One region of the Dorea sp. AM58-8 genome, then DNA from elsewhere that is predicted to be linked to it. Evidence: predicted binding sites of a transcription regulator. Region 1 holds the regulator's gene; each other region holds the start of a gene.

Region 1 (6,126 bases):
TCATAATAGTCGCGTTTCTCCGCCATAACCACTTCTCCTTAATTCAAAACATGCAGTTTTTACATAAATATTTTTATACAAAGAAATCTGCCAGACCGGTTTCGTCACCTCCACCGGTCCAGCAGAACCACCTTAGTACCAGTTCCCTGGTCACTCAAGGATTATACCTCTTTATAATCTCCGTCTACAACGTCATCTCCGTCAAATCCTTCCGGAGCAGGTCCCGGATTCGGACCTGCGCCTGCTCCTGCTCCTGGGTTAGGACCTGCGCCCTGTGCACCCTGTGACTGCTCATATACCTTAGCAAACAGCTTCTGTGCACTCTGCATCAGTTTCTCTTTGCCAGCGTTGATCTCTGCAACCTGTGCATCGGAGATATCATCCATATTTACTTTCTCAAGAAGCTCTTTCAGTGCTTTGCAATCTGCCTCAACAGCAGCCTTGTCTGCTGCATCGATCTTGTCGCCAACTTCATCCATAGCTTTCTCTGTCTGGAATACCATAGCGTCTGCATCATTCTTAGCATCGATTGCTTCTTTACGTTTCTTGTCCTGAGCTTCGAACTCTGCTGCTTCCTTTACAGCCTTATCGATCTCATCATCAGACATATTAGAACCAGCTGTGATTGTAATATGCTGTTCCTTACCTGTTCCAAGATCCTTAGCGGATACATTTACAATACCGTTGGCATCGATATCAAATGTAACTTCGATCTGTGGTACACCACGTCTTGCCGGCGGAATACCATCCAGACGGAACTGTCCAAGGGATTTGTTATCTCTTGCGAACTGTCTCTCGCCCTGTACTACGTTGATATCTACAGCTGTCTGATTATCAGCTGCTGTAGAGAAGATCTGGCTCTTCTTAGTAGGAATTGTAGTATTTCTCTCGATCAGTCTTGTAGCCACACCGCCCATTGTCTCGATAGACAGTGAAAGTGGAGTAACATCAAGAAGAAGGATATCACCTGCGCCGGCATCTCCTGCAAGCTTACCACCCTGTACGGAAGCACCAAGTGCTACACACTCATCAGGATTCAGGGATTTGCTAGGCTCTTTGCCTGTCATCTGTCTTACTTTGTCCTGTACAGCCGGGATACGTGTAGATCCACCAACCAGCAGTACCTGACCAAGTTCAGAAGCCGTGATACCAGCATCTGCCAGAGCTCTTGTTACAGGCTCAGCTGTCTTCTCTACCAGATCGTGAGTTAATTCATCGAATTTAGCTCTTGTAAGGTTCATATCAAAATGCTTCGGTCCTTCACTTGTTGCAGTGATGAATGGAAGGTTGATATTCGTTGTTGTTGCAGAAGAAAGTTCTTTCTTAGCTTTCTCAGCTGCTTCTTTCAGTCTCTGCAGTGCCATCTTATCTGTAGAAAGATCTACGCCTTCCTGTTTCTTGAACTCAGAAAGCATATAATCTGTAATCTTCTGGTCAAAGTCATCTCCACCAAGTCTGTTGTTACCAGCTGTAGACAGTACTTCGATAACGCCGTCACCGATCTCGATCACGGATACATCGAATGTACCACCACCAAGGTCATATACCATGATCTTCTGCTCTCTCTCATTGTCAAGACCATAAGCAAGTGCTGCTGCTGTAGGCTCATTGATAATACGTTTTACATCAAGTCCTGCGATCTTACCTGCATCCTTAGTAGCCTGACGCTGAGCATCGTTGAAATAAGCAGGAACAGTGATAACTGCCTCTGTAACCTTTTCACCAAGGTATCCTTCTGCATCAGCTTTCAGCTTCTGAAGGATCATTGCTGAAATCTCCTGTGGAGAATATTTCTTGTCATCAATCGTTACTTTATAATCTGTACCCATCTCTCTCTTGATAGAAGAGATTGTCTTCTCTGCATTAGTTACTGCCTGACGCTTTGCAGGCTCACCTACCAGACGCTCGCCTGTCTTTGTAAATGCTACAACAGATGGTGTCGTTCTTGCTCCTTCTGTATTAGCGATAACGGTCGGCTGACCACCTTCCATAACAGCTACACAACTGTTTGTTGTACCTAAATCAATACCAATAATTTTTCCCATGTCTATTTCCTCCTTAATTTGCAACCTTTACCATACTGTGTCTCACTACGGAGTCACGATACATATAACCCTTCTGGAATTCTTCGGTGATCGTATTCTCACCGGCTTCTTCATTCTCCTCATGCATCACTGCATTGTGGAAATCCGGGTTAAATTCCTGACCAACTGCTTCGATCGGTTTCACACCGATACCATCCAGGGTGGTCATCAACTGTTTGTAAATCTTATCCATTCCCTGAACAAATGGATCTTCTTTGTCATCCTCTGCCACTGCTGCAAGACCTCTTTCGAAGTTATCAACAACCGGGAGGATCTTCTCTATGATATCTTTCGCACCAATCTCGTACATCTGGGACTTTTCCTTTTCTGTACGCTTACGAAAGTTATCAAACTCTGCCATCTGACGAGTGAGTCTGTCTGTCAGCTCTTCAATCTTCTCGTCCTTTTTGTCTTTTTTCTTCTTACCGAAAAGCTTTCCCTTCTTTCCTTCTGAAGCTTCTTCCTTATCGGCTTCTGCCTGTTTCGCTGCTTCCTCTGAACTTTCCTGTTCTTCGGCTTCAGCCTCAGGCTTCTCAGCTTCTGCTTCCGAAGCAGCCTTCTTAGCTTCTTCTACAGCTTCCTTTACCATCTCTTCCTGAGTCTTTTCTGTATGATTAATATCTTTTTCTTTCTCCAATGGTATACCACCTTTCTCTTCTATTCTGATTTATGGAAAATCGCATCCAATTCGCTCTGCAGCTTCTTCAGCGATTTTAATACATGTTCATAATCCATACGCTTTGGTCCGATGATACCAATCGTACCTTTCATTCCTTCTCCCAGCTCGTATGTAGCTGTCACAACACTGCAGTCCTTCATTGTCTGTACAGGCGTCTCATCACCGATGTATACCTGAATACCTGTGTTGTCTTCCTGTGCCAGTGTCTGTGTCACCAATTCGGATAACTGCTGCTTCTCTTCAAAAGCACTGATGATCTCCTGCGCGCTCTGTTTATCGGATAACTCCGGATAACGGAAAATGTTGGTCGCGCCGCTGGTGTAAATATGCATACCGTCATCTACCTGAATGGCATCTGCGACTGCATCCAACACATCACTGACTACTGCGCTGTGAATACCTGCCTGCTCCTTCAGTCTGGCGATCAGTCCAAGATTAATCTCTTCAATAGACATACCATTCAGACTCGTATTAAGAAGCATGTTAAGCTTCAGCAGGTTCTCATTACTGAGCTGCTCATCCATGGTAATGATCTTGTTCTTGATCACGTTACCTCCCAGTACAATAACTGCAAGTAACTGTTCTTCATCCACATTGGATAACTGAATGAACTTAATCTTATTCGCATTATTCACTGGTGCGGAAACCATCGTCGCATAATTCGTGTTATTCGCCAGAACCTTTGCTGCCTGACTCAATAACTGATCCATCTTGTCGGCTTTCTCAAGCATCTGCTCCTGCATATCGTTGAGCTCCTGCTCTTTCTCTTCCATCAGCATATCCACATATAAACGGTATCCTTTATCTGATGGAATCCTTCCGGCAGATGTGTGTGGCTGCAGGATGTAACCCAGTTCTTCCAGGTCGGCCATCTCATTACGAATGGTCGCTGAGCTCAAGTTCAGATCCGAATACTTGGAAATCGTTCTGGAACCTACCGGCTCACCTGTCTCCAGATATGTCTGGATAATCGCATGCAATATCGTAAGCTTTCTTTCGCTTAACTCTTCTCTTGCCTGCATCTGGCTTCCTCCTTTCAGCTTATTAGCACTCGCTTCTTTCGAGTGCTAATCTTTACAGTTATTAATCTATCACCAGGTGTTTCATTTGTCAACACCGTTTATACATTTTTTAGAAAATTCATCCATTCTTTGATATCTTTCTCATGTCCGTTATCACTTGGATGGTAAAATTTCTCATCCTTGATCTCATCCGGAAGATATTGCTGTTCCACATAATGATTCGGATAATCATGTGCGTATTTATAACCGATGCCCCGTCCCATATTAGCCGCACCGCCGTAATGGGCGTCCTGGAGATATGACGGCACTGTGGTCTTCATTTTCTTAACATTATCCATTGCCTCAAAAATCGCATTGACCGCAGAATTGCTCTTTGGTGCAGTTGCCACGTAGATTGCTGCCTGAGACAAAATGATCTGTGCCTCAGGCATACCGATCCGCTCAATTGCCTGTGATGCCGAGACTGCCACAGTGAGCGCCATCGGATCTGCATTACCCACATCTTCTGCCGCACAGATCATAATACGTCTGGCAATAAACTTAATATCCTCGCCGGCATAAAGCATCTTAGCAAGATAATATACTGCCGCATCCGGATCTGAGCCACGCATGCTTTTGATAAATGCAGAAATGGTATCGTAATGATTGTCTCCGGTTTTATCATAATTCATGACTCGTTTCTGAATACATTCAGCAGCCACATCGATTGTAATATGGATCTTGTCATCCGTGCTCCGTTCCGTAGTAAGGATTCCAAGCTCTACCGCATTCAGTGCACTTCTCGCATCACCGCCTGCCACATCTGCCAGAAAATCGAGTGCCTCTTCATCGATCACTGCGCCGTAGCTTCCCATACCTTTTTCGACATCATATACCGCACGCTCCAAAAGCTTTTTAATATCTTCCTTACTCAGCGGTTTCAGTTCAAAGATACTGGATCTGGAAATCAACGCACTGTTCACCTCAAAATACGGATTCTCAGTCGTTGCTCCGATCAGTATGATCGTACCGTCCTCCACAAACGGAAGCAGATAATCCTGTTGCCCTTTGTTAAAGCGGTGAATCTCATCTACGAAAAGGATCGTCTTCTTCTGATACATTCCTTTCAGATCCTGCGCTTTCTTTATTACATCCTCCATGTCCTTTTTACCTGCAACCGTGGCATTGATCTGCCTAAATTCCGCGCTGGTCGTATGTGCGATCACTTTAGCAAGCGTCGTCTTACCAGTTCCCGGCGGTCCATAGAAGATAATGGAGCTCAGCTTGTCCGCCTTAATAGCCCGATATAAAAGCTTATCCTTTCCTATAATATGCTGCTGTCCTACCACCTCTTCCAGCGTCGTCGGGCGAAGCCGTGACGCCAGCGGTGCTTCCTTCTCCAGATTCTTTTCTCTTACATATTCAAATAAATCCATCTCAAATCTGTCCTTTCAACTCTCTTTTGTATTCTTAACCTTTTCATTTCATCAGTTCAATAGTAATTCATCTACCGTTACAAACACAAAGCCTTCCTCCTGAAGAATATCTACGATCCGGAGGCCGGCTTCTACCGAACTTTTATAACAGTCATGCAATAGAATAATATCATTTTCTTCTGCCTCCGTCACTACTTTATTTACGATCTCATCTTGATTCTCCGTCGTCCAGTCCAGTGGATCAATGGTCCAAAGCACAGGAAGCATCTCGATCTCCTGTTCTAGTTTTCGCTGCCATGCACCAAACGGCGGACGCATATACTCCGGCTCTTTTCCTGTGATCCTGACAATTACAGCACTGGTATCTGCAAGTTCCAATCGTGCTTCATTTTCCGATACCTTTGTAAGTTCCACATGATGATAAGTATGATTGCCGATCAGATGTCCCTCCTCGGCCATGCGTTTCACAATCTCCGGATTTTTATCTGCATTTTCTCCTATTAAAAAGAAGGTTGCTTTCACCCCCCTCTCTTTCAGCCCATCCAACAGAACTGGGGTCCACGCAGCGCTTGGACCATCGTCAAATGTAAGCGCAATCTTTGGTGCTTCAACAGGCGTCGCTGATGCGCTGACATAGCCACATGCATCTCGCACATCCTCCATTTTTACTGCATTATAGTCATATTCCAACCATGTTAATAATCCGCCAATCAACAGTAAACAGGCGTAACACGCCATCAGCACACCATCTTTTTTTCCATTCATTCTCATAATCTGTTTCCATACCTCACACATTTTCCTTATTTATCATATGAAAATGCCAAATAGGGTATGTTGCACATTGCATTATATATATGAAAATGTTATAATTGCCGCTGTACGCTTTGTTACAGACCGGATAACCCCGGTAAAATATTCACATATTT
Region 2 (6,126 bases), on a different contig from region 1:
CCTAAAAAAGAACTTTTAGAACGACTGGAATATCCGGAAGAACTTGGATTTGAAATCATAATGAATTACGATTATGGAACACAGGCGTCTGAATATGATAAATATTGCGATGAATGTGAACGTGCGGTTAACAGAGAGTAGATGCAGACAAAGATACAAAGTCTGATAAATCGGAGAAGAATATGGAACAGGAAAGAATAAAAAGCATATCAGAAAAATTAGAGCTTAAACGGGAGATCGTGGGAATCCGATTCCTGGTATATGAACAGGATTACGATGCATGCTCAGCAGAACAAGCCGGAATAAAAACACGTTTATGTGGATTTGTTAATAGGGCTACTCACGGAAAAAGAACGAAAGTAGTGTCTGAGAATTTTACTTGCAGCAGCGGACCGGAATTGACAGGGATGCGGGAGGAATCAGAGCGGATGCATTCAGGACAGCTTATGAGTCATTGCGGATTATATTCTGATCTTGGAATTGCCCGTGAAGTTTGTAAGAATACAATGCCAATTCCACAGAAAATATATGGGTTGGAGATAGGACCGCTTGCTGAGATGGAAGAAGCGGATGTGGTAATCATTATTGGAATGGCAGAACAGATCATGCATGTTGTAGAGGGATATACATATCATTATGGAGTGCCTCAGCCATTTATAAGCGTGGGAAATGGTGCGATGTGCAGTGATATGACATCGAAGCCATTTATGAGAAACGATCTGAATCTGTCACTTATGTGTTGTGGAGCCAGAACATCCACCGCCAGCGATTTCGGAGAACTGGGAGTCGGGATGCCGGCGCATATGTTTCGTTATGTTGCAGACGGAGTTATGAAAGCAAGTAGTGTGTAAGAAAGATATATGAAGAAACTTGAAAAATTATCAGGGCATCGGGAAAGAAGATGCCCTGATAGTGTTTAGAGAATATGGTTTTTAATCCTGTGCATTTTCTGCGTCAGAAGAAAATGCAGCCGTATCATCATGTAGTAGCCGGATAAAGTCTTTCAAGTAAGGCTTGGTCCGGTAAGATTTATAATATAATCCAAAAGAATATATATCATTACTGCAGAGAGTGCGCTTCGTCAGGTGCTGATGTGCAGGAAGGCGGATATCTGGAAGCAGTGTCACGCCATATCCTGCATCGGCCAGAAGAAGCGCATTTTCTGTTGTTTCGCAGTAATATAACTGGGATGGTTTCTTGTTCTTTGCAAATTCCCATTGTCCGTTGTAGACGGTTGGGGAGATTACACCCGGATCGTATAGAATAATAGCATAATCGTTCAGATCATTTGCGGTAACCTGCTTCTTCTGACTCAGCGGGAGTGTGTCCCGGAACAGACAGGCAAAGCGTGGGCGGCACAATTCTTTATAATGAAGAGAATCTTTGACGCCGGGAGCATGGAATCCCACAGTAACGTCCAAAGCTTCACGTTTCAGGGCATCTGGAAAATGTGTTTCCGGAAGAATGAGAACCTTTGGGTGGAGCATAGGATAAATATCTTTCATTTGTTCCAGTGTATTAGAAAGTAGTTCCATATGTAATGGATTGGCACAGCCAATGTGAAAATCGATGATCTTAGACTCATCCTGACTGGCAAAACGCTGGATGGAACGTCTGGCAGTATTAACCATAAGCTGTGCATCTGACTGGAAGATACGTCCGTTCTCTGTGAGGCGTACCATTCTTGTGCTGCGGATAAAAAGCTGAGTGCCCAGTTCTTCTTCTAAAGTATGAATCTGTCTGGTGATGGCTGGCTGAGAGACATTTAATTGTCTGGAAGCCCTGGCGAAGTTCAGGTGCTCAGCTACAGCCAGAAAACATTCTATTTGAAATATTGTCATTGCATACCTCCTGAAAAACTCAAAATGAATTATTATTAATTCGATTCTGTTATTAATAATAGCATTTTTTGAATTCTAATACAAAGCATTCTGTTGTAAAATGTTTGATTGTATCTGAAAGACAATAAGAATGACAGGAGGAAAATGATATGCCGATGCATAAGAGAGAAAGTTTGATTTACACGATTATGATGTGTTTTACGATGGTGTTGTGGATGAGTATTTATAATGTAACATTACATATGGGAATTTTGAATGTGGAGACGATAAAGGAAGCGTGGCTTGGATTCCCGATCGCCTATGTCTTTGCGATGCTGTGTGACTGGTTTGTAGTATCTGGGCCGGCAAAAGGATTTGCATTCCGTTTTCTGGTAAACCCGGACAGCAGTACGATGAAAAAAGTGATTGCAGTATCTTGCTGTATGGTAGTTCCGATGGTAATTATCATGTCATTTTATGGCGGAGTGGAAGCCTGTGTGAGATCAGGAGAGTGGAGTGCACTGCCAATCATCTGGCTGACCAATATTCCGAAGAACTTTATTATGGCGTTGCCGTTTCAGCTGATCGTTGCGGGACCGCTTGTGAGAAAAGTATTCCGTACGGCATTTCCGGTAGGAACCGTACTTGCGGAGTAATTTATAGAATATTAGGTTTATAGAAAGTTTATAATTAAATTAGCACTCATCTCTTTACAGTGCTAACAAAGTGTGTTATATAATATATATAGCAAATAAAACAAACACACTTGAGGGACGAAGATCCCGATAGCTATAGATGAGGAGGATGCTTTATGGTATTGGCTAACAGAGGTTATAACAGTTTATTTGATAATATGTTTCGCGATCCGTTTTATGGACGCAGCCAGGAGCGCACAGAGACGCAGGTAATGCGGACTGATATTTACGAGAAAGATGGCAATTATCTGATTGAGATGGATCTTCCGGGTTACAGCAAGTCTGATATTCAGGCTGATCTGAAGGAAGGTTATCTGACGATCACTGCTCATGATAATGAGACGGATGAGGAGAAGAAAGCCAAAGGCAAATGTATCCACAAGGAGCGTTATACCGGCACCTGCAGCAGACAGTTTTATGTAGGTGAGGATCTGACGCAGGAGGATATCAAGGCAGCATTTAATGATGGAGTGCTGAAGCTGATCGTGCCAAAAGAGATCAAGAAAGTCGAAGAAGAGCCGAAGTTTATTACCATTGAGTAATGGGATTCGGAAAGTTTGTACAATGAGTGCTTTATCACAGATGGAGATCGGAGATTCCGGTCTCCATTTTTTGTGCCATTTTTTGCGGGAATGTGTTATAATGGGCGGTACGAAAAAGAGAAAGAATTGGAGGAAATGAGAATCAATGAAAAGAGAGAGCTTTAAGAGCCGTCTGGGCTTCCTGCTGGTCAGCGCAGGATGTGCGATCGGTATCGGCAATGTATGGAGATTTCCATATGTGGCAGGACAGAACGGAGGAGGTTTTTTCGTATTATTATATCTGATTTTCCTGGTAAGCATGGGACTTCCGGTATTAACTATGGAGCTTGCGGTAGGACGTGCGAGTCGTAAAAGTGCGGTTATGGGTTACAAGGCGCTTGAGAAGCCTGGAAGCAAATGGCATATTCACGGATGGTTCTGCATCCTTGGGTGTTATGTGTTGATGATGTATTATACAACGGTATGCGGTTGGATGATCAGCTACTTTTTTAAATTTTTGACAGGAGAATTTAAGCCGGGGATGAATGCAGATCAGGTAGGAGCAGCATTCGGAGGACTGCTTGCATCACCGGGACAGATGGGCGCATGGATGGCAGTATCTGTTGTGGCTGGTTTCTTTGTATGTTCTAAGGGACTGCAGGATGGTCTGGAGAAGATCAGTAAGTTTATGATGGTGGCACTGATGGTACTGATCCTGGTACTGGCAGTACACAGCCTGGTGCTTCCAGGTGCGGGAGAAGGACTGAAGTTTTATCTGGTTCCAAGTGTGGACAAGATTCAGGAAGTCGGCATCCGTAATGTGGTAACCGCTGCGATGAATCAGGCATTCTTTACATTGAGCCTTGGAATTGCAGCAATGGAAATTTTCGGAAGTTATATGTCTAAGGATCACACCCTTCCGGGAGAGGCAGCAAGCATCTGCGGACTGGATACATTTGTAGCACTGATGGCTGGTATGATCATTTTTCCGGCATGTTTTTCATATGGAGTACAGCCGGATGCAGGTCCGTCACTGATTTTTGTGACGCTTCCGAATGTATTTGTAAATATGGCGGGCGGACGCGTATGGGGAGCACTGTTCTTCCTGTTTATGGTGTTTGCAAGCTTTTCTACTGTTATTGCAGTATTTGAAAATATTATTTCATTCAGCATGGATATGTTTGGCATAGAACGTAAGAAAGCATCTGTGATCAACTGTGTGATCGTACTTGTTGCCAGTATCCCATGTGTACTTGGGTATAATGTATGGAGCAATCTCCATCTGATCGGAGGAAGAGATGTGCTGGACAGCGAGGACTTTATTGTCAGCAACCTGCTCTTGCCGATTGGTTCCCTCATCTATCTGCTGTTCTGTGTGACTAAGATGGGATGGGGATTTGATAAATATCTGGATGAATGTAATCAGGGAACTGGATTACGTTTTGGTAAGTGGCTGAAACCATACTTCCAGTTTATACTTCCGATATTGATCCTGATTATTATTGTTCAGGGATTAATTGGATAAGTAACAGAAAGGTATAAACAAGCATGGATTATGAATTGCTGTTAAATGAGATCATTAATATAGGTAAGGAGATGATCAAGAGCGGCGCGGAGACAGATCGGGTTGAAGATAGTATGTATCGTATGCTGGAGAGCTACGATATTGGGCAGTGTAGTGTGTTCGCGATTCAGAGTAATATCCAGGTGACGATCAGATCGAAAGACGGAACGTTTATTACGCAGGTGCGTAGGGTTCACAGGACAGGATTTAACTATGATCGTCTGGATTATCTGAATAATCTTTCCCGCTATATCTGCAGGAACCAGCCGTCTGTTGCAGAGATTCAGGAGAAGTATGATGAGGTGATGAGCCGCAAGAAACAGCCGGCGTATATTGAGTACCTGGCTTCCCTTATGGGAGGTGTTGGATTTGGCGTGTATTTTGGATGTGATCTGGAAGATACACTTGTAGGAATTGTGGTTACTGTTCTGGTACTGGTGTGGTTTGGACGGCGTCTGAAACGCAAAGAGCATAATCTGGTCGCTTATAATCTAATCGTGTCGTTTGTGGCTACGGCAGGGATATTTGGAGCATATCATCTGGGGTTAGGCAATCATCCTGATCGTACATGCCTGGGACTCAGCATGGTACTGATCAGTGGTCTGTGCGTTGCGAACGGACTTCGGGATCTGGTAAGCCGTGCATATCTGTCCGGATTTTTGAATATCATTCATGCTTTTGTCGGAGCTGTGGGAATTGCCTGCGGTGCGGGGCTTGCAATGATATTATTTCGGGGAGAAATGTATGAAATGTGTTTGACACCCAGTGTGCCGGCACAGCTGATATCCTGTGGCATTGCAAGTATGGGATTTGCGTGGTTATTCAAGGCAGCCGATAAGCAGGCATTTTATGTTGGGATTGGTGGCAGCATGACCTGGGGTGCATATCTGATTGCACAGTATCTGCATGGGGATACATTTATCTGCACGATAGTAGCGGCAACTGTGGTAGCAGCCTATGCATTTATCATGTCCAGATACCATCGGGCACCGGCAACCATTTTTCTGACAACATCTATCTTGCCTGTGGTGCCTGGGGCAAACCTGTTCTATATGATGTATGGGATTGAGCAGAGAGATTATGCGATGGCAAATCAGCAGGCAATCACGCTTGCAACAACCTGCCTTGCTATAGCATTGGGCTTTCTGCTGGTAGATGTTGCCAGTCAATATGTACACAAACAAAAAGAATAATAAAAGTATCAGGAAGAAGAAAAAATCGGAAAGGAGAATACAGATGTTATCATTTGAATGCGATTATAATAAAGGAGCTCATAAGAAGATTCTGGAGCGCCTGCTGGAGACAAACGAGGAGCCGGCAAAGGGATATGGCTTTGATCCATACTGCGCATCAGCGGCAGAGAAGATTCTGAAAGCATGTGAACTTGCCAGTGGGCAGGTACAGTTTCTGACCGGAGGCACACAGACCAATCAGATTGTAATTGATGCCATGCTTGCGGGTTATGAAGCAGTAGTGGCAGCAGATACGGGGCATGTGAATTTCCATGAAGCGGGAGCAATCGAGTA
Region 3 (6,126 bases), on a different contig from region 1:
GGTCTGCGCCATTCTTCAATTCTTCTACCGCGCTCCAGCTCAGGAATGCAGAATTAACATCAATATGAAATATTATGGTCATTGATCTATTATTCGCTTCTTGCCGTCAGACTGCCATTCTCCACATCAATTACAATGGTCTGATCTGCACCGACGCCACCCTGCAGCATCAGCTTAGCAGCCAGTGTCTCTACATGTTTTTGCAGGAATCTCTTCAGCGGACGTGCACCATACATCGGATCATATCCGCCTTCTACCACGTAATTCTTCGCTGCATCTGTCAGCCTGATGGAAATCTCCTTCTCTTCCAGACGTTTGTTCAAATCAGCTATCAACAAGTCAATAATGCCATGAATATTATCCTTCGTCAACGGCTTAAACATAATTGTCTCATCCAGACGATTCAGAAACTCCGGACGGAAATGTGCTCTCAGATCTGCCATAACAGCATCCTTACTTGCTTCACTGATATTACCGTTCTCATCAATTCCTTCCAGCAGATAAGAGGAACCAATATTTGATGTCATGATCAGTATCGTATTCTTAAAATCTACCGTACGTCCCTGAGAATCCGTAATACGTCCGTCATCCAGTACCTGAAGAAGTACATTAAATACATCTGGGTGTGCTTTTTCCACCTCATCAAACAGAACAACTGAATATGGTTTTCTACGAACAGCCTCTGTAAGCTGACCACCCTCGTCATATCCCACATATCCCGGAGGCGCTCCGATCAGACGAGACACAGAATGTTTCTCCATGTACTCACTCATATCTATACGGACCATATTGGACTCGTCATCAAACAGGCTCTCTGCAAGTGCTTGGCAAGTTCCGTCTTACCTACACCAGTAGGTCCAAGAAACAGGAAAGAACCGATCGGCTTAGTTGGGTCTTTAATGCCTGCTTTGGAACGAATGATTGCTTCTGTCACAAGTTCTACTCCTTCATCCTGTCCAATAACTCTGTGATGCAGTTCATCTGCCAGATGCAATGTCTTATTACGTTCGCTCTCATTCAGTTTGGCAACTGGAATTCCGGTCCATCTGGATACGATTCTGGCAATCTCTTCATCTGTTACACACTCGTGTACCAGGGATCGATCTTCATCCTTTGTCTGTGATTCCAGTTCTTCCAGCTGCTGTTTGAGCTGCGGCAGCTTACCATACTGAAGCTCTGCTGCCTTATTCAGATCATATGCCTGCTGTGCTTTCTGAATCTCTTTACCGACATTTTCAATCTCTTCACGTACCTTATGAATACGCTCTACAGCTTTCTTTTCATTATCCCACTGAGCTTTCTGTCCGGCAAATTCTTCCCGGAGTTCAGCCAGCTCCTGCTGCAAATGCTCCAGACGCTCCTTGCTGAGACGATCTTCTTCCTTCTTAAGTGCAGCTTCCTCGATCTCCATCTGCATGATACGACGATTCATCTCATCCAGTTCTGTCGGCATGGAATCAAGTTCTGTCTTGATCAGGCACATGCCTCATCCACTAGGTCAATTGCCTTATCAGGAAGGAACCGGTCAGAGATATAACGGTTAGATAATGTGGCCGCTGCTACCAGCGCGCTGTCAGTAATCTTAACTCCGTGGAATACTTCATAACGTTCTTTCAGACCACGCAAGATAGAAATAGCATCCTCAACCGTTGGCTCATCCACAAGTACCGGCTGGAAACGACGTTCCAGTGCGGCATCTTTCTCAATGTACTGTCTGTACTCATCCAGTGTAGTTGCTCCAATACAATGCAACTCGCCTCGCGCTAGCATCGGCTTCAGCATATTGCCCGCATCCATGGCACCATCTGTCTTACCTGCACCTACGATCGTATGCAACTCATCAATAAAGAGGATAATGTGTCCGTCACTGTTCTTGACTTCCTCCAGAACAGCTTTCAGACGTTCCTCAAATTCTCCACGATATTTGGCACCGGCTACCAGTGCCCCCATATCCAATGAGAATATCGTCTTATCTTTCAATCCTTCCGGCACGTCGCCTTTCACGATACGCTGTGCCAGACCTTCTACGACTGCAGTCTTACCTACACCAGGCTCACCGATCAGTACCGGATTATTCTTGGTCTTACGAGACAGGATACGAACCACATTACGGATCTCTGCATCACGACCAATGACCGGATCCATCTTCTGATCTCTGGCTCTTTCCACCAGATCTGTACCATATTTGTTCAATGTATCATAGGTGGCTTCCGGATTATCGCTGGTTACCCGCTGGTTGCCACGCACTGTAGAAAGTGCCTGGAGGAACCCTTCCTTACTGATACCCATCTCCCGGAAGATTCCTTTCATTGCACGGCTTGGATAACGAAGCATTGCAAGGAACAGATGCTCAACTGATACATACTCATCACCCATCTGCTTTGCTTCATCCTCTGCGTGCACCAGGACATTATTCAGATCCTGTCCAACATACTGCTTACCGCCCTGCACCTTTGTGCGACCGGCGATTGCCTGTTCCACACGCTGTGTTACCACACCTATGTCCAGGCCCATCTTCTCGATCATCTTCGGGATCAGCCCATCATCCTGTGTAAGCAATGCATACAGCAAATGTTCCTGCTCGATTTCCTGATTACCATAGTCCATTGCAATCTTCTCGCAGTCCTGAACTGCCTGAAGTGATTTCTGCGTAAATTTATTTATATTCATAAAACATGCCTCCTTTGACATGCGAACCAGTCGCACTTCTCTTTGTTCTATTCACAATATAGCACCGGCTATTAGCCAAGTCAATAGTCGAGTGCTAATTCTTTTCATCTATTATTATCATGCTGCGCCCTTTGTTCTGCCGCCACATGCTGCTTCAAATTCTCGCAATTTTCGTTTGGCTTCTTCTGTCAGATTCTTCGGAACATCAATCTGTATTGTCACATACTGATCTCCTTTTCTGCCAGAATCCCTCATTGCACCAATACCCTTGCCTTTCAGACGGATCTTGGTTCCGGACTGAGTACCCGGATTAATCTTACACATAACCTTTCCGGTCAGTGTAGGCACAATGGTTTCGCCACCGAGTACCGCTGTTGTAAATGGTACCCGGGCAGTGGTGTATACATCCATTCCTTTTCTTTCAAATCCTGGTTTCTCGCCTACTCTTACTTTCAGTAACAAATCGCCCGATTTGCCGCCATTGATACCTGGCATTCCTTTTCCTTTCAAACGAATGCTCTTACCGTTATCAATACCTGCCGGGATATGAACCTTCAGTGATGTCTCACGTCCACCATTATTCGGATCCGTCAGATGGATAATCTTATCTGCACCAAATGCAGCTTCATCAAATGTTACATCTATCTCTGCTCTTGTATCAGAGCCATTCTCTCGATACTGACCTCCAAAACCTCCCTGGAATCCACCACCGAAGTCTCCACTGTGGAACCCTCCGCTATGGAAGCCTCCATTGTGGAAGCCGTTTCCAAAATCGCTGTAACTGCTGTGGCTGCTCCGTCCTGCACCACTGCCAAAGCCTCTGCCGAAGATATTCTTCAGGATATCATCCATGTCTCCCATATCTCCGCCTTCAAAATGATACTCATGGAAGGTGCCATTCGGATCACTGTACGTATATGTTCCTCCACCCGGTCCGCCGTATCCATATGCTCCGGAGCCTCCCGCTCCTGCCGTGCCATCAAATGCCGCATGACCGAACTGATCATACATTTTCTTCTTTTCCGGATCGCTGAGGACATTGTAAGCTTCTGTTGCTTCCTTGAATTTCTCTTCTGCCTGTGGATTGTCTTTGTTCGTATCCGGATGATATCTCTTCGCCAGCTTACGATAAGCTTTCTTAATCGTATTCTTATCGGCTGCCCTGTCTATACCAAGGACATCGTAATAATCCCGCTTCGCTGACATGTCTCTCCCTCCCATCTATATATTTATCTTATGATGCCAGGGTCAAAAAGTCTAAATCCGCAGGCACCATACATATTATTACTCTGTTACTGGATTTGAATACCCCGCAGGTTCGGGTGCCTGCGGGGTATCTGATACTTACATCTACAATTTTACAATTACTCGATGGTAATATAATGACTCTTTTCTTCTACCGGCTTCTCCTCTTCCTTCGGTACTACGAAGGACAGAATACCGTTCTCATACTTCGGATGAATATCTTCCTCTGTAAGGTACTCACCAACATAAAAGCTTCTGCTAAGACTTCCGGCATAACGCTCTTTTCTGATATAGTTACCTTTCTTGTCTTCCTCATCTTTATCCAGGCCCTTGGCTGCACTTACAGTCAGTACACCATCTTTCAAATGCATCTGGATCTCATCTTTTGTAAATCCCGGCAGATCAATATCTACTTTATATCCTTCTTTTGTATCTTTCACATCAGTCTTCATAAGGTTCTTTGCATGCTTACCATACAGCTCTTTATCCACATTCGGAAATGCTGGAAATGCAAAATCATTCATAAAATCATCAAATAAGTTCTCTCTAAAAATACTAGGCATCATCATAAGTCATATCTCCTTCCAAATGATAAATAATATATTTAGCACAATCGGAAAATTCCGAGGTGTTGATTGCTGGAACTTCTGGAATCGTGATTCGGAATCCTGTATGAATGCTGTCGGCTTCATATCTCTGATTCTTTATCCCTCTTCCTTTGTTCTAGTTGTACTATAGCACCTATTATTAGCACTGTCAAGAGATGAGTGCTAATTTTTTGATTTTTTTTTGCAAACCTTGATTTTACGGGGTTTGCAACACTTTTTCTTTCTTATAATCATCACTTTTTCTTGATTTGACACCATTCTGACACCAATTTTTTTATTTTTGGTGTCAGCTAATTGCTACGCTTTCCAGCCTTGTGATTTCACTCTCAATTCTGGACATCTCACTTACATGGTTATATAGCACCAGTAGTTGGTGCTGATCTGCCAACCCTTATCCTTTCTCATAATTTGAACGCAGATAAGCATTCCCCCGCTTCAAGTGCGCGGACACTAAACGGCGGGTGAGGGGGATGCTTATGTCAGTGGGAGTTGAAAGCTCCCACCGACAAATCGCGAAGCGACTGCGTTCATGCGCAAGTAGCGAAGCGGATTGCGAATGTCCGCTTTACTCTATTTCATTGTATTTTTTCAAAAAAATCCCATGCCGGATGATTTGCATACAGCATAGGATATGTAGGTTTATATTGTGTTTGAAAATTGTTTCAGAATTGTTAATTCAAGCGAAATATTTAACACCAAATCAATTTCTTAATTCGTTTTCTTTCTTATCCGTAATATTGTTATCTGCATCCATGACAGCCCGTACATGCTGTGCCTTTTGATGCCATCCATAATCTTTCTGCCGCAGGTGTCCAGTTTGCTGCCACCTCCTCACATTTATCTAAAAATTCCTTTGCTGTCTCAAGATTCTGATAGTCTGTACTTCTAGCCCCATTCTTTTCTACAATGTCCGTAAACCGTCCTGGATTATCAAGTACAGGACACGGACGAAGCATGTTATCATTAAACGGTTGATTGTCATGATATCCCATAAAAAGTCTTGAACAGTATGCCTCTAACAATGTCTTTTCCCTGATATTGGAATCTGAGTAATGGATTTCCACTCTCTTTTACTTACTCATCCATATTATTTTCTCCTTAAATCTATCCTCAGGCATACAAACTGCAGTAATTGTAATTTCTACAATTGCTACTAATGATACTATAACAAATATCATTTTCTTCATAAATCTCACCTTGTTTTATGGACATATTTCTATCTGATATTTATTTTTTAATTGAGTTTTATTTGAGGCATGTTGATTCTCTTACATTCTATTTTATCATACACGTCTAAAATATCCTATACCAATATCTTGAAACGTGTATGCACATTTAATTTTTTACTTTCTATTCTTCACCACAACACCCGCTACTACTGCAACTACTACCACTGCTACTACGATAACTTTTCCCATGTTCCGAACCTCCTTTCGACTTCGTTAAGCGCATATTATCCTATATTTGTTTATATTTTGATAAAGCAATGTTTGAGTAATATTAATTTTCTGTTCCATTATTTAACTTAACAAAAAAAGGATGCGCTACGGTAACTTCTCCATTACCTTGGCACATCCTTTCGTATTATTATTTTTTACTATTC
Region 4 (6,126 bases), on a different contig from region 1:
AATGCAGGATGTAGAGGAACTTTATGAACAGGGTCAGAGACTTGGAGTACGCCTTGTTACCTGGTTTGACGAAGCGTATCCGAAGAGACTCAAAAATCTGATCAAGATGCCTTATGGGATCTACGTAAAGGGAAAACTACCGGCGGAAGACAGACCGACAGCAGCCATCGTGGGTGCTAGGAGATGTACGCCTTATGGGGAAGAATTGTCAATCATCCATGCAGAGAATCTGGCGCTTGCCGGAGTGCAGGTGATCAGCGGTATGGCAAGAGGGATAGACAGCATCTCGCAACGTGCAGCCATTGAGGCAGGGGGAGAGTCTTATGGCGTGCTTGGATGTGGCGTGGACGTATGCTATCCGAAAGAGAATAAAGGACTTTACATAGATCTGCAGAAGCATGGGGGCATTCTGTCAGAGCTTCCACCGGGGACAGCACCGCTGCGGGAATATTTTCCAGCCAGAAATCGCATGATCAGCGGGCTTGCGGACATGATATTGGTAATGGAGGCAAAAGAAAAGAGCGGATCTCTTATCACGGCAGCATTTGCATTGGATCAGGGAAAGACGATTTATGCACTTCCGGGACCGGTCACCAGTGAGCTCAGTAAGGGGTGTAACAGGATCATCAGTGACGGTGCAGTTCCGCTTCTGAGCCCGAAATACCTGCTGGAACAGGAAGACCTTAAATTGTTAAAAAATCATACAAATTCACCTTCTGATCGGGTGAAAAATGAAAAAGTGCTTGAAAGTCCAGAAAAATTGTTGTATGCTACCGTTGGTTTGTTTCCAAAGAGCCTGGATACATTGCAGGCGGAAAGCGGGATGAAACGAACAGATATGGTTCATGCCCTTGTGTCTTTGGAAATGAAAGGATATATCAGAGAGATATCCAGAAATCATTTTGTAAAAGCATAAAAGCGTTCTGAACGCATGAAATTAAAGGAGTATAGATAATATGGCGCATTATTTGGTAATTGTGGAGTCGCCTACAAAGGTTAAAACAATTAAAAAATTCCTTGGAAGCAATTATACAGTTATGGCATCAAACGGACATGTAAGAGACCTGCCAAAGAGTCAGCTTGGTATTGATGTGGAGCATGACTATGAGCCGAAGTATATTACAATCCGTGGTAAGGGGGAGATATTGGCAGAGCTTCGTAAAGAAGTAAAGAAAGCAGATAAAGTATATCTCGCAACTGACCCGGACCGCGAGGGAGAAGCTATTTCATGGCATCTAATGCATGCGCTGAAATTAGAGAATAAAAAGACATATCGTATTACATTTAATGAGATTACGAAAAATGCGGTTAAGTCTTCTATTAAGAATGCACGTGAGATTGATATGAATCTGGTAGATGCACAGCAGGCACGCCGTGCTCTTGACCGTGTGGTAGGTTACCGCATCAGTCCGCTTCTGTGGGCAAAGGTGAAAAGGGGCTTGAGTGCGGGACGTGTGCAGTCAGTTGCACTTCGTATCATTGCCGATCGTGAGGAAGAGATTAACGCATTTATCCCGGAAGAGTACTGGAGTCTTGATGCCTGTCTTAAGGTGAAAGGCGAGCGTAAGCCGCTGACAGCCAAGTTCTATGGCACTGCTGATGAGAAGATGACCATTCATTCGGAAAAAGAAGTGAATCAGATCCTTGCGGAGCTTGAACATGAAGATTATTATGTGGAAAATGTTAAAAAGGGAGAACGTCTGAAGAAAGCACCGGTTCCGTTTACCACAAGTACGATGCAGCAGGAAGCTTCGAATGCGTTGAACTTTGCCACTCAGAAGACCATGCGCATTGCGCAGCAGCTATACGAAGGTATTACGATCAAAGGCAGTGGAACCGTAGGTCTGATCACATATCTTCGTACGGATTCTACCCGTATTTCAGAAGAGGCAGATGCACTTGCAAAGTCTTATATTGCTGAGAATTACGGAGAAGAATATGTTGGAAGCGGCAGCACAACAGCAAAAGATGATAAGAAGATTCAGGATGCACATGAGGCTATCCGACCAACAGATATTACCAGAACACCTGCTATGGTAAAAGAGTCATTGTCAAGAGACCAGTTCCGACTTTATCAGCTGATCTGGAAACGATTTGTGGCAAGCCGCATGAAGGCAGCAAAATATGAAACTACTTCGGTTAAGATTGGCGCAGGGAAATATCGGTTTACGGTAGCTGCATCTCGGATCGTGTTTGAAGGATTCCGTTCGGTATATGTAGAGTCCGGAGAAGAGAAACCTGAAAATAATGTACTGCTCAAGTCATTAGATAAGGATTCAGAGCTGTCTTGTGATCATTTTGATAAGAAGCAGCATTTCACACAGCCGCCGGCACATTATACAGAGGCATCCCTGGTGCGCAAGCTGGAAGAACTTGGTATCGGACGCCCAAGTACCTATGCGCCAACCATTTCTACCATTATTGCCAGAAGATATGTGGCAAAAGAAGGTAAGAATCTGTATATGACAGAGATTGGTGAAGTGGTCAATAATATTATGAAAGAGTCCTTCCCGGCAATTGTGGATGTGAATTTCACAGCCAATATGGAAGGTCTGTTGGACTGCGTGGCTGAAGGAAAAGTGGAATGGAAATCTGTTATCGAGAATTTCTATCCAGATCTGGAAGCAGCCGTTAAGAAGGCTGAAAAGGAACTGGAAAGCGTCAAGATAGAGGATGAAGTTACGGATGTAATCTGTGAAGAATGTGGTCGTAATATGGTAGTTAAATATGGGCCACACGGTAAATTTTTGGCGTGTCCTGGATTCCCGGACTGCCGCAATACGAAACCTTATCTGGAAAAGGTGGGTGTTGCATGTCCGAAATGTGGTAAGGAGATTGTATATCGCAAGACAAAAAAGGGCAGACGATATTACGGATGCGAAGGTTATCCGGAATGCGATTTTATGTCATGGCAGAAACCATCTGAGAAAAAATGTCCGAAGTGTGGAGGGTACATGCTGGAAAAAGGCAATAAGCTTGTCTGTGCGGATGAACAGTGCGGCTATGTAGAACAAAAAAGTAGTGATAACTAGTAATTTTCAGTAGACTTTAGTTTAATTCCGAAAATTCAGAAAAATATACAAATTACAACTCTTTATAGTTGAAATTGATACAATTGTGTGCTACTATATCCAATATAAGGAAGGTGATATGAATGGGCGTGCAATTGCTAGATAAAACTAGAAAGATTAACAAATTACTGCACAATAATAACTCCAGTAAAGTGGTCTTTAATGATATCTGCCGCGTATTGACAGATATTCTGGATTCCAATGCACTGGTAATCAGTAAAAAGGGCAAAGTGCTTGGTATCGGATGTTGCAAGGGTGTTGGTATCATCACGGAGCTTCTTCGCGGAGAAGTGGGAGCGTTTATTGACGAGATGCTGAATGAGAGACTTCTAGGCATCCTGTCTACCAAAGAGAATGTCAATCTGGAGACTCTTGGATTTTCTGAAGAAGTGGCGAAGAGTTATCAGGCATTGATCACACCAATCGAAATTGCCGGTGAGAGACTTGGAACCCTGTTTATATACAAACAGGAATCAGAGTATGAGATTGATGACATTATTCTCAGTGAGTATGGTACTACAGTTGTAGGTTTGGAGATGCTCCGTTCTGTAAATGAGGAGAGTGCAGAGGAAAGCAGAAAGGAACAGATTGTACAGTCTGCGATCAGTACACTGTCTTTCTCGGAACTGGAAGCTATTATTCATATTTTTGAAGAATTGGATGGAACCGAAGGTATTCTGGTAGCAAGTAAGATTGCTGACAGAGTGGGGATTACCAGATCAGTTATCGTTAATGCACTTCGTAAGTTTGAAAGTGCGGGCGTGATCGAGTCTCGTTCATCAGGTATGAAAGGTACTTACATCAAAGTTGTGAATGATCATGTATTTTCAGAACTGGAACGTATAAAAGCTGAAAAAGAAAAATAAGTATAAGGGTATCGGGCAACTGATACCTTTTACTGTTTCTGGAAAAGGAGGCGGCAGAGAGATGTGTGAAGGATGCTCAGCAGAGCTCCAGATGAAGCAGATGATCCTCGAAGACGGAGTGATGGAAGATCGGATACATTACTGTAAAGTATTATTCGGTAATGAAGATCAGGAGACGTTAAAGATGCTTCTCCGAGGCGAAGAGGTAGATGTGATTTCTCTGGATGCAGTATATAACTGCAAGCTGACCGATGGTGAGAATGTAGAAGAATGCGATGGCATGGTCCTGGAACGCTATCTGGGGGATGAAGGGAATATTCTGATATTTCAGATTGAAAATGGATTTTATAAAAATAGTCTAAACTAAATAAAGTGTGTTGACAAAATAAAGAGAGAGTGCTATTTTATATCTAGAAAGTTTTTAGCACTCTCTTTTTGTGAGTGCTAACAGATAAATGAACTTTATTGAAGGAGGAATATAAAATGAAGTTAGTACCATTAGGAGACAGAGTTGTGTTGAAGCAGCTGGTTGCAGAAGAGACTACAAAGTCAGGTATTGTATTACCGGGACAGACAAAAGAGAAACCGCAGCAGGCAGAGATTATTGCAGTAGGACCTGGTGGAGTTATAGATGGCAAAGAAGTTGAGATGCATGTAGAGCCTGGACAGAAGGTTATTTATTCTAAATATGCAGGCACAGATGTAGAAGTAGATGAAGAAACATATATTATCGTTAAACAGAGCGATATTCTTGCAATTGTAGAATAAGGAGGAATTAATCATGGCAAAGGAAATCAAATATGGACATGACGCCAGAACGGCACTGGAAGCTGGTGTGAATCAGCTGGCTGATACAGTAAGAGTAACATTAGGACCAAAAGGACGTAACGTAGTACTTGGTAAGTCTTTTGGCGCGCCGCTCATTACAAATGATGGTGTTACGATCGCAAAAGATATTGAACTGGAAGATGAATTCGAGAACATGGGTGCGCAGCTCATTCGTGAAGTCGCATCTAAGACTAATGACGTAGCAGGTGACGGTACTACTACAGCTACTGTACTTGCACAGGCAATGGTTAACGAAGGTATGAAGAACCTGGCAGCAGGTGCTAATCCGATCGTACTTCGTAAAGGTATGAAGAAAGCAACTGATGTAGCAGTAGAAGCTATCAAAGAGATGTCAAGCAAGGTTACAGATAAGCAGCAGATTGCGAGAGTTGCAGCTGTTTCTTCTTGTGATGATGAAGTAGGACAGATGGTTGCAGACGCTATGGAAAAGGTATCTAACGATGGCGTTATCACAATTGAAGAGTCTAAGACAATGCATACAGAGCTTGACCTGGTAGAAGGTATGCAGTTCGATCGTGGATATATTTCAGCTTACATGGCTAATGATATGGAGAAAATGATTGCTACACTGGATGATCCATACATTCTGATTACAGATAAGAAGATTACAAACATTCAGGATATTTTACCATTACTTGAGCAGATCGTACAGTCTGGTGCTAAACTGCTTATCATCGCAGAAGATATCGAAGGAGAGGCTCTTACAACTCTGATCGTTAACAAACTGCGTGGTACATTCAGCGTTGTAGGTGTTAAGGCTCCGGGTTATGGTGACAGAAGAAAAGAGATGCTGAAAGATATCGCTACACTGACAGGTGGTCAGGTGATTTCTGAAGAATTAGGACTTGATCTGAAAGATGCTACGATCGATCAGCTTGGTCGCGCTAAGTCTGTTAAGGTTGAAAAGGAAAGCACAGTTATTGTAGATGGTATGGGCGAGAAAGATGCAATTGAGGCTCGAGTTGCTCAGATCAGAACTCAGATTGAAGAGACTACATCTGATTTCGACAGAGAAAAATTACAGGAAAGACTTGCAAAACTTGCAGGTGGCGTAGCTGTTATCCGTGTTGGAGCTGCTACAGAAACAGAGATGAAAGAAGCTAAGCTTCGTATGGAAGATGCTCTTGCAGCTACAAAGGCGGCAGTAGAAGAAGGAATTATCGCAGGTGGTGGATCTGCTTACATTCACGCTTCTAAGAAGGTTGCTAAGCTTGCTGAGACTCTGGCTGGTGATGAGAAGACAGGAGCTAACATTATCCTGAAAGCTCTGGAAGCACCTTTGTTCCATATTTCTGCTAATGCAGGACTCGAAGGCGCGGTTATTATTAATAAAGTAAGAG

Evidence for each region. Region 1 encodes HrcA, which represses chaperone genes, less so after heat shock. Its sites were predicted from a motif close to TGTTAGCACTCNNNNNNNNNGAGTGCTAACA; they were not measured.
Region 2: DXA18_RS01950 (Hsp20/alpha crystallin family protein) is a predicted target of HrcA. The motif match lies at 2,514-2,544, and genes of this name have one in related genera.
Region 3: DXA18_RS08015 (Hsp20/alpha crystallin family protein) is a predicted target of HrcA. The motif match lies at 4,661-4,691, and genes of this name have one in related genera.
Region 4: DXA18_RS01175 (co-chaperone GroES) is a predicted target of HrcA. The motif match lies at 4,357-4,387, and genes of this name have one in related genera.

What each region holds. Positions count from the first base shown of each region.
Region 1 covers NZ_QSDM01000017.1:5,757-11,882, reverse strand. The annotation lists gene dnaJ (molecular chaperone DnaJ) at 1-26, opposite strand, end outside; gene dnaK (molecular chaperone DnaK) at 162-2,045, opposite strand; gene grpE (nucleotide exchange factor GrpE) at 2,059-2,673, opposite strand; gene hrcA (heat-inducible transcriptional repressor HrcA) at 2,742-3,785, opposite strand; gene DXA18_RS11790 (replication-associated recombination protein A) at 3,884-5,200, opposite strand; gene DXA18_RS11785 (polysaccharide deacetylase family protein) at 5,252-5,863, opposite strand.
Region 2 covers NZ_QSDM01000002.1:64,116-70,241, forward strand. The annotation lists gene DXA18_RS01930 (DUF169 domain-containing protein) at 1-141, shown strand, start outside; gene DXA18_RS01935 (DUF169 domain-containing protein) at 183-851, shown strand; gene DXA18_RS01940 (LysR family transcriptional regulator) at 933-1,841, opposite strand; gene DXA18_RS01945 (DUF2798 domain-containing protein) at 1,991-2,476, shown strand; gene DXA18_RS01950 (Hsp20/alpha crystallin family protein) at 2,632-3,057, shown strand; gene DXA18_RS01955 (sodium-dependent transporter) at 3,203-4,561, shown strand; gene DXA18_RS01960 (threonine/serine ThrE exporter family protein) at 4,585-5,793, shown strand; gene DXA18_RS01965 (threonine aldolase family protein) at 5,837-6,126, shown strand, end outside.
Region 3 covers NZ_QSDM01000008.1:109,385-115,510, reverse strand. The annotation lists gene DXA18_RS08030 (DNA polymerase Y family protein) at 1-82, opposite strand, end outside; partial or broken gene clpB (ATP-dependent chaperone ClpB) at 90-2,670, opposite strand; gene DXA18_RS08020 (DnaJ C-terminal domain-containing protein) at 2,788-3,876, opposite strand; gene DXA18_RS08015 (Hsp20/alpha crystallin family protein) at 4,035-4,484, opposite strand; gene DXA18_RS08005 (hypothetical protein) at 5,264-5,587, opposite strand.
Region 4 covers NZ_QSDM01000001.1:214,394-220,519, forward strand. The annotation lists gene dprA (DNA-processing protein DprA) at 1-916, shown strand, start outside; gene topA (type I DNA topoisomerase) at 957-3,032, shown strand; gene codY (GTP-sensing pleiotropic transcriptional regulator CodY) at 3,155-3,937, shown strand; gene DXA18_RS01170 (hypothetical protein) at 3,999-4,304, shown strand; gene DXA18_RS01175 (co-chaperone GroES) at 4,421-4,705, shown strand; gene groL (chaperonin GroEL) at 4,719-6,126, shown strand, end outside.